DNA from 2 places in the Sinomonas atrocyanea genome. Region 2 is predicted to be linked to the other one. Evidence: predicted binding sites of a transcription regulator. Region 2 holds the regulator's gene; the other holds the start of a gene.
The links. The regulator LexA, encoded in region 2, represses DNA repair genes until DNA is damaged. The targets are predictions, from matches to a motif close to TCGAACANNTGTTCGA.

Region 1: a site for LexA is predicted at 2,565-2,580, ahead of SA2016_RS13425 (HNH endonuclease signature motif containing protein). Genes of this name have one in related genera too.

Annotation. Positions count from the first base shown of each region.
Region 1 covers NZ_CP014518.1:2,922,781-2,929,556, forward strand. Annotated here, with positions in the region: gene moeB (molybdopterin-synthase adenylyltransferase MoeB) at 1-444, opposite strand, end outside; gene SA2016_RS13405 (TetR/AcrR family transcriptional regulator) at 641-1,222, shown strand; gene SA2016_RS13410 (DUF3107 domain-containing protein) at 1,295-1,519, shown strand; gene SA2016_RS13415 (hypothetical protein) at 1,524-1,838, shown strand; gene SA2016_RS22720 (GNAT family N-acetyltransferase) at 1,721-2,497, shown strand; gene SA2016_RS13425 (HNH endonuclease signature motif containing protein) at 2,630-4,114, shown strand; gene SA2016_RS13430 (4a-hydroxytetrahydrobiopterin dehydratase) at 4,135-4,479, opposite strand; gene SA2016_RS13435 (thiazole synthase) at 4,520-5,332, opposite strand; gene thiS (sulfur carrier protein ThiS) at 5,334-5,582, opposite strand; gene thiO (glycine oxidase ThiO) at 5,582-6,775, opposite strand.
Region 2 covers NZ_CP014518.1:1,814,874-1,822,827, reverse strand. Annotated here, with positions in the region: gene hisH (imidazole glycerol phosphate synthase subunit HisH) at 1-5, opposite strand, end outside; gene hisB (imidazoleglycerol-phosphate dehydratase HisB) at 89-721, opposite strand; gene SA2016_RS08395 (histidinol-phosphate transaminase) at 769-1,890, opposite strand; gene SA2016_RS08390 (LysM peptidoglycan-binding domain-containing protein) at 1,983-2,354, opposite strand; gene lexA (transcriptional repressor LexA) at 2,708-3,415, shown strand; gene SA2016_RS08380 (ATP-dependent DNA helicase) at 3,424-5,508, opposite strand; gene hflX (GTPase HflX) at 5,501-7,108, opposite strand; gene SA2016_RS08370 (class I SAM-dependent methyltransferase) at 7,439-7,954, shown strand, end outside.

The DNA.
Region 1 (6,776 bases), 1.1 Mb from region 2:
CGCGAAGTTGTCGGTGCCGTCGAGGATGAGGTCGTAGTCGGCGAAGATCTCGAGGGCGTTGGAGGAGTCGAGGTGGACCTCGTGGAGGCGGACCTCCACGTGCGGATTGAGCTCGAGGATCGCGTCCCGCGCCGATTCTGCCTTGGGGCGGCCTACGCCGGAGACGCCGTGGATGACCTGGCGCTGCAGGTTGGACAGCTCGACGGTGTCGTCGTCGACAATCCCGAGGGTCCCCACCCCCGCGGCGGCGAGGTAGAGCATGGCGGGCGATCCCAGTCCCCCGGCTCCCATCACGAGGACCTTGGCGTTCTTGAGGCGCCGCTGCCCGATCTCGCCGATCTCCGGGATGATGACGTGGCGCGAGTAGCGCTGCACTTCCTCCGGGGTGAGCTCCGCGGCCGGCTCGACGAGCGGGGGAAGAATCGGTGACTGCGAGGTGGCCATGCCCCCAATCTAGGCCCGATCGCGGGCGCGCACCCAGCGGGGCCCACGCGGTGGGACGGTCACCGATTCGGCGTGGGGTCATGACCGCCGGGTAGAGTGGGACTACCGTTTGGGCCACGCTCCACAGGCCCGGACCACCCGAAAGGCATCTTCAGTGAGTACCGAACCGCGAGCCACGACCCCGCGCTCGCCCCGAATGCCACGCGACGAGCGGCGCGCCCAGCTCTTGGCAGCCGCCCTCGAGGTCTTCGCGGCCAACGGCTACCACGGCGCCGCCATGGACGAGATCGCCGAGACCGCCCAGGTCAGCAAGCCCGTCCTGTACCAGCACTTCCCCTCGAAGCGCGATCTGTACATCGCGCTCCTGGACAGCCATCTCGGCACGCTGACCGAGCTCATGCGCGCGGCGCTGGATTCCACCACCGACAACCGCGAGCGCGTGAACGCGGTGATCCGCGCCTACTTCGACTTCATCGCCGCGGACGACCAGGCGCACCGCCTCGTCTTCCAGTCGGACCTGGTCAACGACCCGGACGTGGCCTCGCGCCTCGAGACGTTCAACCGGGGATTCTCTGAGGCCATCGCCGAGGTCATCGCCTCGGACACCAAGCTCCCGCTGCTCGAGGCCCAGCTCCTGGGCCGCGGCCTCGCGGGGCTGGCCCAGGTGAGTGCGAGGTACTGGCTCGAGAAGTCCTCCTCCCTCGACATCGACGTTGCGGCGGACCTGGTGGCGCGGCTCGCATGGAAGGGGATCTCGCGCTTCCCCAAAGAGGCCTAAGGTACTCATAGGGAAGCGGGCGGCCCATGCCGGCCCGGTTCCGTTCCAGCCTTCACCGACACAAGGAGTCACGTGGAAATCAAGATCGGCATCCAGAACATCGGCCGCGAGATCATCCTCGAGTCGAACAAGGACGCGGACGAGGTCGCGAAGCTCGTGGCCGAGGCGCTCGCCGACGGCAAGCAGCTGCGGCTCGAGGACGAGAAGGGCCGCCAGGTGATCGTGCCGTCCGCCGTCATCGGCTATGTCGAGCTCGGCGCCCAGGAGCAGCGCCGCGTGGGCTTCGGCGCACTCTGACAGCATGGAAACGGTCTGGTCGCTCGTCATCGTGATCCTCGTGGTGGCTGCCGCGGGCTTCATCGCCTGGGCCACCGACCACCACCACGACGCCTACGGGATCATGCTCCCGGTCGGCGCCGCGGTCGCGTCTGCGTGCCTGACGTGGATCATCCTCGTCTTCGCAGGCACGGGCTACATCGCCGGCCTGACGTGGATGCCGTGGGTGCTTCCGATGGCGGTCGGCATCGCCGCCGCGGTCTGCGTGCCGGTGCTGGTGGGCCGCCGCCGCACGAAGCGGGACGTCGTGGCCCTCACGGAGATCCTCCGCCGCAGCTGAACCGGCTTTTCGCAGGCGCGGACGACGGCGGGTGGTTGCCACCCGCCGCCGTCCGCGCCTCTGCTGTCGCTGGGTCGCCGGAAGCCCGGCGGCCGCTGCCGATCCGGCTTCCGCGCCGCAGTCCGGGCCATGATGGAGCAATGCGAATCCGTTCCGTCCGACGCGACGAACTACCCGCCCTCCAGGCCATTGAGCGTGCGGCCGGGGAGGCCTTCCGGGGCCGCGGCATGGCCCAGATCGCAGACGATGAGCCGCCCACGGTCGAGGCACTCCACCACTACCGCGAGGAGGGACTCGCGTGGGTGGCGGCCGACCGTGAGGACGCACCCGTGGCGTACCTCGTGGCCCGCCTCGTCGACGGCTGCCTGCACATCGAGCAGGTCTCGGTGCATCCTGCGCACGCCGGCCGGCGCATCGGCCGGACGCTGCTGGACCATGCTTCTCGATGGGCGGAGTGCCACGGCGTCCCGGCCCTGACGCTCTCGACGTTCGCCTCGGTGCCCTGGAACGCGCCGTACTACCGGCGCCTCGGCTTCCGCCCGATCGACACCCCGGCCCTGGGTCCGGGACTCGTGCGGATCCGCGCCGAGGAAGAATCGCTCCGGCTGACCCGCTGGCCGCGCGTCTTCATGCGGCGCGAGGTCGGCCCTCGGGACTAGCCGAACCGGGCCAGCGCCACTGGCATTGCCCCCGACCATGGACCTGCATCCCTCGAGACGATAGTATTAGAACATATCTTCGAATCTTTGCCTGGAGTCGGTGCTGGGGGGGGTGAGACCGTGGTGGGTGCGGTGGTGGAGCTGGGGTTCGCGTCGCGGTTCCCCGATGTCCTCGCGGGTGGTCTCGAGGTCTCCGCCGAGGCCCTGGCTGGCCCAGGAGGGACTGCGCGGGCGCTGCAGGCCCTGGCCGACTTCGACGCCTACAGCGCCGCCCTCCGGGCCGTCCTGGTCGACCGGCTCGCCGCCGAGATCGCCGAGGAGCCCCTCGAGGGCCGCCACGGCCAGCCCACCCGCCTCAGCGGGAACATCGCCCACGCCGTCGCCGTCTCCGAGCTCGCCGCCCTGCAGGGCACCTCCGAGCACACCGCTGCGCGGGCGCTGAACTTCTCCACCGCGCTGGTCAACACCCACCCGGCCGTGCACGAGGCCCTCGCCTCCGGAGACATCACCGAGGCCCACGCCCGCGCCCTCGTCGACCAGGCCGCCACCCTGCCCCAGCACGCCGCCGAGCCCTACGCCCTCGAGGCCCTCGCCCGGGTCCGCACCCGCCAGGGACGCCTCCGCACCCCGGGCGAGTTCCGCGCCCTCGCCCGCGACCTGCGCGAGCGCCTCCACCCCGGCTCCATGGCCCACCGCCGCGCCGCGGCCCGCGAGGACCGCAGGGTCTGGCTGCAGCCCGAAGGCGACGGCATGTGCACCCTCTCCGCACTCCTTCCCGCCGAGACGGCCACCGGGATGTACGAGCGCACCGACGCCCTCGCCCGCGCGGCCCGCCGCGCCGACGGCGAGGCACGCACCCTCGCCCAGCTCCGGGCGGATGCCCTGGCCCACGCGGTCCTCGGCGCCCGGGAACGCACGGCGGCGGCGCCCTCGGCGGCCGTCCCCTTCCCCGAGGAACTGCTCGCCGAGGTCAAGGCCGAGATCGTCGTCCACATCCCCCTCGCCGTCGCCCTCGGGGCCTCCGACGCCCCCGCCATCCTGGACGGCCATGGAGCCATCGACCCGGCCACCGCCCGCGCCCTCGCCGCCGCCGCGCCCACATGGCAGCGCCTCTTCACCGACGCCGAGGGCACACCCCTCGCCCTCGGCCGCACCGCCTACCGGCCCCCGGCCGGGCTGCGTCGCTTCCTCCAGTACCGCGACGGCGCCTGCCGCGTCCCCGGCTGCACCCGCCCCGCCCAGAACACCGAGGCAGACCACACCACCGAATGGCAGGACGGCGGCACCACCGACGCCGCCAACCTCGCCCTCCTGTGCCCCCAGCACCACGCCCTCAAGTCCCTCGCCCTCCACCACCTCACCCACGACCGCACCACCGAGGACACCGATGGCACAGACGGCACAGGCACACCCGCCCCCGCCCTGATCTGGACCACCCTCCTCGGCCAGGCCCTCCCCGCCGAGCCCCTCGACCGCGACCACGTCCTCGCCCCCAGGGCCACCGACCACCCACCACGGGGACCATCGGGCAAGCCGGCAACGCGCGGGGAACCACCGGGCACTCCGGCCCATGGCGCGGATGTCGCGGTGCGGGAGGAATCACCCCCGCCGTTCTGACCGCAGAAACTCCGGTACGCCTACGAGCCCGCAGGGCCCTGTGGGAGCCGTTCAGGCTGGGCCACGGCGTCGAGTGCCGCCGCGCGGAGGGTGCAGCGGTGTGCCGCCTCGACGTCGCGGGCGGTGACGGCCGAGCCGGCGTCATGGCTGCTGAAGCGGAGGATGACGCGGTTGTAGCGCCAGTCGAGATCCGGGTGGTGGTTGAGCTCCTCGGCCACCTCGCCGACCGCCGCGATGAGCGCGAGCGCCGCCGCAGCGGTCGGCAGTTTGTACACGGTGGCGAGAGAACCGCCCACATGGCGCCAGTCGGCGAGGCGTCCCAGCTCGTCCCTGATCTCTTCCTCGCTCAGCGGCTCGCGTGCCATAGAAGTCAGGGTAGGCCGGGCTGGCTTCCGGCGGAACTGCTCAGAGGAACTGTGCGCGCCCCTCCATCGGGCTCGAGGCGAGCGCGTGCTCGCGCCGGGGAATGCGGCCCGCCTTCGAGGCGAGGCGCCCAGCCGCGACGGCGTGGCGGAAGGCCCGGGCCATCCGCGCGGGGTCCTGTGCACGGGTCACCGCGGTGGCCAGGAGCACCGCATCGCAGCCCAGTTCCATGGCCAGCGTCGCGTCGGAGGCCGTGCCGATGCCTGCGTCCAGGACCACCGGGACGCCGGCGCGGGCCACGATGAGCTCGATGTTGTGCGGATTCAGGATGCCCAGGCCGGTCCCGATCGGCGCGCCGAGGGGCATGACGGCGACGGCGCCCAGCTGCTCGAGCCGGCGCGCCAGCACGGGATCGTCGTTCGTGTACGCGAACACCTTGAAGCCCCGGCCCACGAGCTGCTCGGTCGCATCGGCGAGCTCAATCGGGTCCGGGAGGAGCGTCGTCTCGTCCGCGATGACCTCGAGCTTGACCCAGTCGGTCTCGAGCGCCTCGCGGGCAAGCTCGGCCGTGAGCACGGCGTCGCGTGCGGTGAAGCACCCGGCGGTGTTGGGCAGGACGCGGATGCCCCGCTCCAGCAGGAGCTGGAAGAGGGACCCCTGCTCGGCGGGCGAATAGCGGCGCATCGCCACGGTGGTCAGCTGCGTGCCGGACGCCTCGAGCGCCTCCCCGAGCCCGTCGAGGCTGGGCGCCCCGCCGGTGCCCATGATGAGCCGCGAGCCCAGCCGCACGCCGTCCACCACGAACGGGTCGTCGTCGAGCGCCGTGCTCTCGTCCCGGATGTGTGCCTGCGTCATCTCAGCCTCCCTGCATCGCTGTGACGAGCTCGACGGCGTCGCCCGCCGCGAGCGTGGTGGTCGCCCAGCTTCCGCGCGGGACCACCTCGGAATTGAGGGCGACGGCGACGCCGAGGCGCCCGCCGTCGGCCGGCCTGCCGTTGTGCTCGAGGGCGCGGCCGGTCGTGGCGGACACGAGGGCCAGCACGGTGGACGGCTGCGGGAGTTCCCGCTGCTCGCCGTTGACGGTGATGCGGTCAGTCGCCTGCATCAGCTGCCTCCTCTCTCTGCCGCCGAGACGGCCGGGATCCTCGCGGGCTGCGAGGCGAATCTGTCGGGCCGGAACGAGTCCCATTGGGGGTCCGTGCGCCCCTCGAGCAGCTGGCGGCACACCTCGGCCGCGGCGGGCGTGAGGAGCACGCCGTGACGGAAGAACCCCGTGGCCACGATGAGTCCGGGCACGTTCCCGACGCGCCCGAGCAGAGGCGCGTTGTCCGGTGTCCCGGGGCGCGCGCGGGCGGTGGTCTCGGTCAGCTCGAGCTCGGCCACGGCGGGCACGAGAGCCTGGGCGTCGCGCAGCAGCTCGTAGACCCCGCCGGCCGAGACGGCACCGGAGCCGTCCTCGCGCTGGGTTGCGCCGATCACCACCGTCCCGTCCTCGCGCGGGACCACGTAGACGGGACGCCCGCGGACGAGCCCGCGGACGGTCGCCGTCACGAGCGGCCGGAGCGCCTCGGGCACCCGCAGGCGCAGGATGTCCCCGTAGACGGGCCGCAGCGGCAGGGCTACCGGGAGGCCGCCCAGGTCGCGGGCGCCCAGCCCGTTGGCCACCACCGTCTCGGCGGCGCGCAGCTCCTGCCCGTCCTCGAGCACGACGCCGGCCACCCGGCCGCCGTCCCACGCGAGCGACGCCGCGCGGGCCGGCACGAGGGCGTCGTCGCCGAGCCGGCCGAGCAGGGCCGCGACGAGGCGCCGCGGATCGACCTGGTGGTCGGCCTCGATCGTGAAGGCGCCGGCGATGCCGGGGGCCAGGAGCGGCTCGGCCTTCCGAGCCTCGCGGACGGTGAGCGGCTGGACGGCGAGGCCGTGCGCCTCCTGGGCCGCCCTGAGGTCGGCGAACGCCTGGCGGTCCGCGGCGTCGGCCGCGAGGCACAGGGTCGGGGTGGCGAGGTAGCCGCAGTCGGGGCCCGCGGCCGCGGCGAACTCCGGCCAGCGCCGGGCGGAGTCGAGCATGAGGCCGAGGAGGGCCTCCTCCTGGTAGTGGTACTCGCTGACGGCGGCGAGCATGCCCGCCGCCGCGAAGCTCGCGCCGGTGCCCGGCGCAGGGTCGACGACGACGACGCGCCGGCCCGAGCGGGCGGCAGTCCAGGCGATGCCCAGGCCGATCACCCCGGCCCCGATGACGATGACGTCGGCGACGTCGCCCGGGTTCCGCGTCGTCCCGGGCGCGTCCGTGCTCTCCATG
Region 2 (7,954 bases):
GGCACCTTCTCCGCGGCGTGCCTCGGGTCGACGACGACCGCGCCCGGGGTGCCCTCGGGGGCGGTGGGAAGGGCGTCGGGCGCCGCGGTCACAGGGCCCCCTTCGTGGACGGGATGGCGTCGCCGATGCGCGGGTCCGGCTCGACGGCGGCGCGCAGGGCCCGGGCGAAGGCCTTGAACTGGGCCTCGACGATGTGGTGGGGGTCGCGGCCCGCGAGGACGTTCATGTGCAGGCAGATCCCGGCGTGCAGGGTGATGGCCTCGAACACGTGGCGCGTGAGCGAGCCGGTGAAGTGGCCGCCGATGAGGTGGTACTCCTGGCCTGCCGGCTCCCCGCTGTGGACGAGGTAGGGGCGCCCCGAGACGTCCACGACCGCGTGCGCGAGCGCCTCGTCGAGCGGCACCGAGGCCTCGCCGAAGCGGCGGATGCCGGCCTTGTTGCCGAGCGCCTGCTTGAGGACCTCGCCGAACGTGATCGCAATGTCCTCGACGGTGTGGTGGACGTCGATATGCGTGTCCCCGGTCGCCTTCACGGTCAGGTCGATCAGCGAATGCTTGGACAGGGCCGTGAGCATGTGGTCGTAGAACGGGACGCTGCTGGAGATGTCGGAGCGGCCGGTGCCGTCGAGGTTGATGTCGACGAGGACCGAGGACTCGCTCGTGGTGCGCTCCATCCGCGCGGTCCGCTGGGTCACGGGCGCGGTCTGCAGCTCGGTACTCATGGGTGTGTGTCCTTCGATCAGGCGTCTGCGGGGGTGCTTCTTTTATTCTAGGCGGCGGGCAGGCGGCCGTCCGCGGCGAGGAGCTCCTCGAGCCGCGTCAGGAACGCGCTCGTCTCGCGCTCGGTGCCCGCGGTGACCCGCAGGCTCCCGGGGATCCCGACGTCGCGCACGATCACGCCCGCCTCGAGCAGGCCGTGCCAGATCTTCTGCGGGTCGCCGAGACCTGTGAAGAAGACGAAGTTCGAGTCCGAGGACGCCGGGGTGAGGCCCATGCGCGCCAGTTCCTTCACGATGCGGTCCCGCTGGTGCTTGATCTCCTCGACCTCGGCCATGAGGGAGGCCCGGTGCTCGAGCGCGGCGAGCGCCGTGGCCTGGGTGACGGCGGAGAGGTGGTACGGGAGGCGGACAAGGCGCAGCGCGTCGATGACCTCGGGGGCGGCGGCGAGGTAGCCCAGGCGTGCGCCGGCGAGGGCGAAGGCCTTGCTCATGGTGCGCGTCACGATCAGCCGGGGGCGGCCGGGCAGCAGCGTGAGGGCGCTGTGCGTGCCGAGCTGGGCGAACTCGGCGTACGCCTCGTCGACGATGACAATGGCCTGGCTCGCCTCGCCCGCCTCGTAGACGGCCTCGACCACGTCGAGGCCGAGAGCCGTCCCGGTCGGGTTGTTGGGCGAGCACAGGAAGACGATGTTCGGGGCGAGCTCGCGCACCTGGCGCGCGGCCGAGGCTGCGGTGAGCTCGAAGTCCTCCTGGCGGGTGCCCTTCAGGTACGCGGTGCCGGTCCCGGCGGCGAGCAGCGGGTACATCGAGTAGGTGGGAGGGAAGCCGAGGGCCGATCGCCCCGGGCCGCCGAAGGCCTGGAGGATCTGCTGCAGCACCTCGTTCGACCCGTTGGCGGCCCAGAGCTGCTCCGGGGCGAGGCCGTGCCCGAGGTACTCGGCAAGGGACTCCCGCAGCCGCGTGAACTCACGGTCCGGATACCGGTTCAGGCCCCCGACGACTCCGCGGACGGCCTCCACGATGGCGTCCTGGACGTCCTGCGGGACGCCGTGGGTGTTCTCGTTGACGTTGAGCTGGATGGGGACATCGATCTGCGGCGCGCCGTACGGATGCTGGCCGCGGAGGTCATCGCGGAGAGGGAGCCGGTTGAGTCGCTGAAGCTGGTCGTCCACTGCTCCAGCCTACGCCAGCGCCCTCGGCGCACCCCATTCGGAGGCGGCAGGACAGGGCGTTCGTGACGCCCGGCACCGGAGCCGCCTTGCGGCTACTTGAGGACCGGGACGAGGATCTGTTCGCCGGGGAGCACCCGGACGCCGGTGAGGCCGTTGAGGTCCTGGATCTGACTGACGGTGACCCGCGGATCCTGGTTCGGCACGCGCCGGGCGGCGATCGTCCACAGGGACTCCCCCGGCTGCACCGTCACGGTCACGGTGGCCCCCGGGCCGGTGAGGGGCGCCGCGCCCGCCTGGGCCGGCACCGTGAGGGCCGCCCATGCGATGAGCATCGCGAGCGTTGCCAGGAACAGCGGGACGACGACGAGGACGATGCGTCCCCGCCGCGTCAGGCGCAGCGGCGTGCGGGAGGTCCGTGCCGCGCGGGGTGCCGCGAGGGGGCCGAGATGGATCGCGTGTGCCATGGTCTGCCTTCCCCTGCACCTCCCGGGTCCGGCGGCGCGGCGGGCTTCGATTCTTCGAAGCTCCAGCGCAGGAGCGGGACTCGGAGGTGCAGTTTCTTCGAATGCATCTTCGAACTTCTTGGTTCCTTCCTAGCACCTGTCCACGAACAATGTCCAGACTCGCTCGAACATGTGTTTGAAAGGTGCACACAACTGTCCTACGGTGGGAGCAGCACGGGGCACGGGCCCGAACCTTCGGACCGGCTGCTCCCTCTCAAGGCCATGGAGACATGGTGCGGAGGGGGTCCGACAGTTCTGGTCCCGAGCCGGTACAGACCGCGCGGAGGCGCGGGCGGCGAAGGGACAGGGACGGCATGGCACCACGGACGAAGGCGGCAAAAGGGCTGACGGCGCGCCAGAAGAGGATCCTCGAGACGATCCAGCGCTCGGTACAGCTCAAGGGGTACCCGCCCTCGATGCGCGAGATCGGCGACACGGTCGGGCTCGCTAGCCTCTCGAGCGTCACGCACCAGCTGTCGCAGCTGGAGAAGCTCGGCTACCTGCGGCGCGACCCGAAGCGTCCGCGCGCCATGGAGGTCCTGATGCCGCTCACCCTCGACGAGGGCGAGCTCAGCGTTAGCGGCGAGGGCGCCGCGGCGCTGCTCGGCGCCGGCGGGGCCACGCTGGAGACCATGGCGTCCGCAGCGGACACGGCCATGGTCCCGCTCGTCGGCCGCATCGCCGCCGGTGGCCCGATCCTCGCCGACCAGGCGGTCGAGGACGTCATGCCGCTCCCCCGCCAGCTCGTGGGCTACGGGGAGCTGTTCATGCTCCGCGTCAAGGGCGACTCGATGATCGATGCGGCCATCTGCGACGGAGACTGGGTCGTCGTCAGGCGGCAGAACAGCGCCGAGAACGGCGACATCGTCGCCGCCCTGCTCGACGACGAGGCCACGGTCAAGACGTTCCGGCAGCGTGACGGCCACACCTGGCTCCTGCCCCAGAACACCAGGTACGAGCCCATCCTGGGCGACGAGGCGACGGTCATGGGCAAGGTCGTCTCGGTGCTGCGCTCCGTCTGAGCGCAGCCTCAGCCCGCCTGCGCGAGCCTCCCGAGCGCGTCCAGCACCACGCGGCGGTCCGTGGTGCCCCACAGCGGCGGCAGTGCCCCGCGCAGGAAGGCGCCGTAGCGCTCGGTGGCGAGGCGCGAGTCGAGCACGGCCACGACCCCGCGGTCCGCGGTCGTGCGGATGAGCCGCCCGGCGCCCTGGGCGAGGCGCACCGCCGCGTGGGTCGCGGAGACGCTCATGAAGCCGTTGCCCCCGGCCTGGGCGACGGCCCGGGAGCGGGCGGACATGAGCGGGTCGTCCGGGCGCGGGAACGGGATCCGGTCGATCACGACGAGCCGGCACGACTGCCCCGGCACGTCGACCCCCTGCCAGAGGGACATGGTCCCGAACAGGCAGGTGTCCGGCTCCGCCGCGAACTGCTTCACGAGCGCGCTCATGGACGACTCGCCCTGGCACAGGATCGTGGTCTCCAGCCGCGACCGCAGCTCGTCGGCGGCCTCCTCGGCCGCGCGCCGCGAGGAGAACAGGCACAGCGCCCCGCCGCGCGAGGCGGCAAGGAGTGCCTCGAGCTCGTCGAGCGCCTCGGGCGAGACGCCGCGGCCGGGCTTGGGCAGGTGCCGGGCGACGTAGAGCATGCCCTGCTTCGGGTAGTCGAACGGGGAGCCGACGTCCACGCCGGTCCAGGTGGGCGCGCCGGGCCCCAGGAGGCCGAGGGCGCCCGCGGTGGGCTCGAAGGCGGAGCCGATCGCGAGCGTCGCGCTCGTGAGCACCACGGTGTGCCCGTCGAAGAGCCCGTCGCGGAGCCTGCCGCCGATGCTCAGCGGCGCGATGTGGAGCATGGCCGGTGCGTCGTCGTCCGGCGTGGAGTAGCCCGTGACGGGGTCCGGGGCGCCCAGGCGGGTGACCCAGACGACTTCGCGGTTGGCCTCGGCATCGAGGAGCCGCTCGCAGACCTCCAGCACGGCCATGAGCCGCGACCGGGCGACCTGCCGGGCGCCGTCGGCCGACTGCGACTCCCCAGGCTTCGAGTCGGAGAGGGCCACGCGGCACGCGTCCCGGACGAGCGCGACGTTCTGCGCCTGCTCCTCGTTCAGGCCGCGCGCCAGGAGGCCGGTAGGTGCGGAGGTGAGCGAGAGCTCCAGGGCGGTGGCGGCGCCCTGGAGCGCCTCGACCGAGATGGCGCAGTGCCGGCGCGCGCTCGAGGCGGCCGCCTGGATCATCTGCCCGGAGAGCTGGGCGCTCACGGCGCCGGTCACCCGGTCGGCGAGCTCGTGGGCCTCGTCGACGACCACCACGTCATATTCCGGGAGGACATTGAGGCCCTCGAAGGCGTTGATGGCGAGCATCGCGTGGTTGGTCACGACGATGTCGGCCTCGGCCCCGCGCTGGCGGGCGAGCTCGCTGAAGCATTCGGCGGCGAAGGGGCACTTCTGCGCGCCGAGGCACTCAAGGGCGGTCACGGAGACCTGCCGCCAGGCACGGTCGGTGACGCCGGGGACGAGGTCGTCGCGGTCCCCGGTCTCGGTCTCCTCGGACCACTCGCGCAGCCGCTGCACCTCGCGGCCGAGCTGGCTCGTGGGCCCGGCGCCCGGGTGGGGCACCGCGTCCTCGCCGAGGGAGAACAGCTGGCCCTCGGCCGGCTCGTCGGTCGGGAACCCGCCCTCGAGCTTGTGCCGGCACAGGTAGTTGGAGCGGCCCTTGACCAGGGCCACGTCCACCGGCCGGTCCAGGTGGGGCGTGACCGCCTCGAGCAGGCGCGGCAGGTCGCGGCCCACGATCTGCGCCTGGAGCGCGAGCGTCGCGGTGGCCACCACTGCCGGGCGGTCGCTCGCCTGCGCATGCGCGATGAGCGGCACGAGGTACGCGAGCGACTTGCCGGTGCCGGTGCCGGCCTGGACAAGGAGGTGCTGGCCGTCGGCGATCGCCCGGGCGACCTGCCTGGCCATCTCGTGCTGGCCGTCGCGCTGCTGGCCGCCCATCGCGGCGACCGCCGCGTCCAGGAGGCCGAGCGCCTCGCGCTCGTCTGCCGCGCCGGCGGACGGTGGGCGCACGACGGCGGGCGCGCCCCCGCCGTCGTGCGCTGCGGTGCGGTGGGGATCAGTCATGGACGACGAACGGCTCCAGCTCCGCCGCGAACTCCTCCCGGACCACGACCTCGACGCGCGTGCCCGACTCGACGTGCTCGAGCGAGCGGATCTCCGCGCTCGAGGTGTGCAGCCGGTTGAGGATGTCGCCGCGGCTGTAGGGCACGAGGATCGTCAGGGCCACGTCGGGGCGCGGGATCGCGTCGCTGATGGCCTCCTTGAGCTCCGCGATGCCCTGCCCCGTCCGGGCCGAGACCACGACGTGGCGGGGCTCGCGCTGGCGGAGCCGCTCGAGGACGAACGGGTCCGCCGCATCGGCCTTGTTCAGGACGATGATCTCGGGGACCTTCCGGGCGTCGACGTCGGCGAGGACGGCGCGCACGGCGGCGATCTGGCCCTCGGGATCCGGATGCGACGCGTCCACCACGTGCAGGATCAGGTCGGCGTCCGCGACCTCCTCGAGGGTCGAGCGGAAGGCCTCCACGAGCTGCGTGGGCAGCGAGCGGACGAACCCGACGGTGTCCGCGAGCGTGTACGGCAGGCCGTCCGGAGTCTCGGCCCGGCGCACGGTCGGGTCGAGGGTCGCGAACAGCGCGTTCTGCACGAGCACGCCCGCGTCCGTGAGGCGGTTGAGCAGCGAGGACTTGCCGGCGTTGGTGTAGCCGGCGATCGCGACCGAGGGGACCTCGTTGCGCTTGCGGTTGGCCCGCTTGGTCTCGCGGGCCGGCTTCATGCCGGCGATCTCGCGGCGCAGCTTGGCCATGCGGGTGCGGATGCGCCGCCGGTCGAGCTCGATCTTGGTCTCGCCGGGGCCGCGGGAGCCGATGCCGCCGCCCGCGGCGCCGACGCGGCCGCCGGCCTGCCGGGACATCGACTCGCCCCAGCCGCGCAGGCGCGGGAGCAGGTATTCGAGCTGGGCCAGCTCGACCTGGGCCTTGCCCTCGCGGCTCTTCGCGTGCTGGGCGAAGATGTCGAGGATGAGCGCGGTCCGGTCGATGACCTTGACCTTGACGATGTCCTCGAGCCCACGCCGCTGGGACGGGGAGAGCTCCGAGTCCACGACCACGGTGTCGGCCCCGGTCGCCGCGACGATGTCGCGCAGCTCGAGCGCCTTGCCCGAACCGAGGAAGGTCCCCGCGTCCGGCTTCTGGCGGCGCTGGACCACGCCGTCGAGCACCTCGGACCCCGCGGTCTCGGCCAGCGCGGCGAGCTCGCGAAGGGAGTTCTCCGCGTCCTCGAGCGTGCCCTCGGACCAGAGGCCGGCGAGCACGACGCGCTCGAGGCGCAGCTGCCGGTACTCGACCTCGGTGATGTCCTCGAGCTCGGTGGACAGGCCCGCCACGCGGCGCAGGGCGCGCCGCTCGGCGAGGTCCTGCTGGTCGCCGTCGTAGTCTCCGTGCTCAGTCTCGACGTCGGAGATGGCCAGCGCACGGCCGTCGCCGAGCGCGCCCCGGGGGCGCTCCGAGCGCTGGTCGGCCCGGGAGCCCTTGGCGGTTGCAGCCTCCTCCTTCGCGAGGATCCTGTCAATCACCGCCTGGATGTCGGCCGGGCTGAGGTCCTGGGGCGCGTCGCTGCCCCCTGCCGCACGGGACGATCCCGTGGTGTGCTGTTCGTCGGTCATGGTCTCCTTCGAGGATGCAGTTCCAGAATAGTGCGGGCGCGCGGCGGCGCCACTGCGAGGCGGGGTGGGCTGTGGAAAAGCGCCCAGAGGGTGCTCGGGCAGCACGGTGCTCCTTGGTGGTCTCTGTTCGTGGTCCGGCCGGAATGGTCCATCGGCTCGGGGAAGGCCCGGAAACCCCGGCTGCGCACCTCAGGGGAGGGCAGCGGGAGGTGTCATCGGGTCACTTGAACAGGCGCATGAATCAAGTATACCGGATGCTGGGGGCCGCCCGCGGGGCACTGCCCGTGCGCGGCTCACGCCCCCGTCGGATTCGCACTAGGCTCGATTCCCATGGACCAGGCACACTACTTCAACGCCGACCCCGACATCCCGGACGTGCGCCGGCCGCTCGCCGTGGTCCTCGAGGGGCGCGAGGTGACGCTGCGGACCTCGGCTGGCATCTTCAGCCCGGACGGCATCGACAAGGGCACCGCGGTGCTCCTGGCCGAGGCGCCCGACCCGGCCCCCGAGGGCCACCTGCTCGACATCGGCTGCGGCTGGGGGCCGATCGCGCTCACCCTGGCCCTGCGCTCCCCCGCGGCCCGCGTCCACGCGGTCGACGTCAACACACGCAGCCTGTCCCTCACCGCCGAGAATGCCAGCCTGCTCGGGCTCGCCAATGTGGCGGCCGAGCTCCCCGGCGACGTCGACCCCGACATCCGCTTCTCGACCATCTGGTCCAACCCGCCCATCCGCATCGGCAAGGCCGCGCTGCACGAGCTGCTGCTCACCTGGCTGCCGCGGCTCGAGGTGGGCGGCGAGGCGTGGCTCGTGGTGCAGAAGAACCTCGGGGCGGACTCGCTCGCG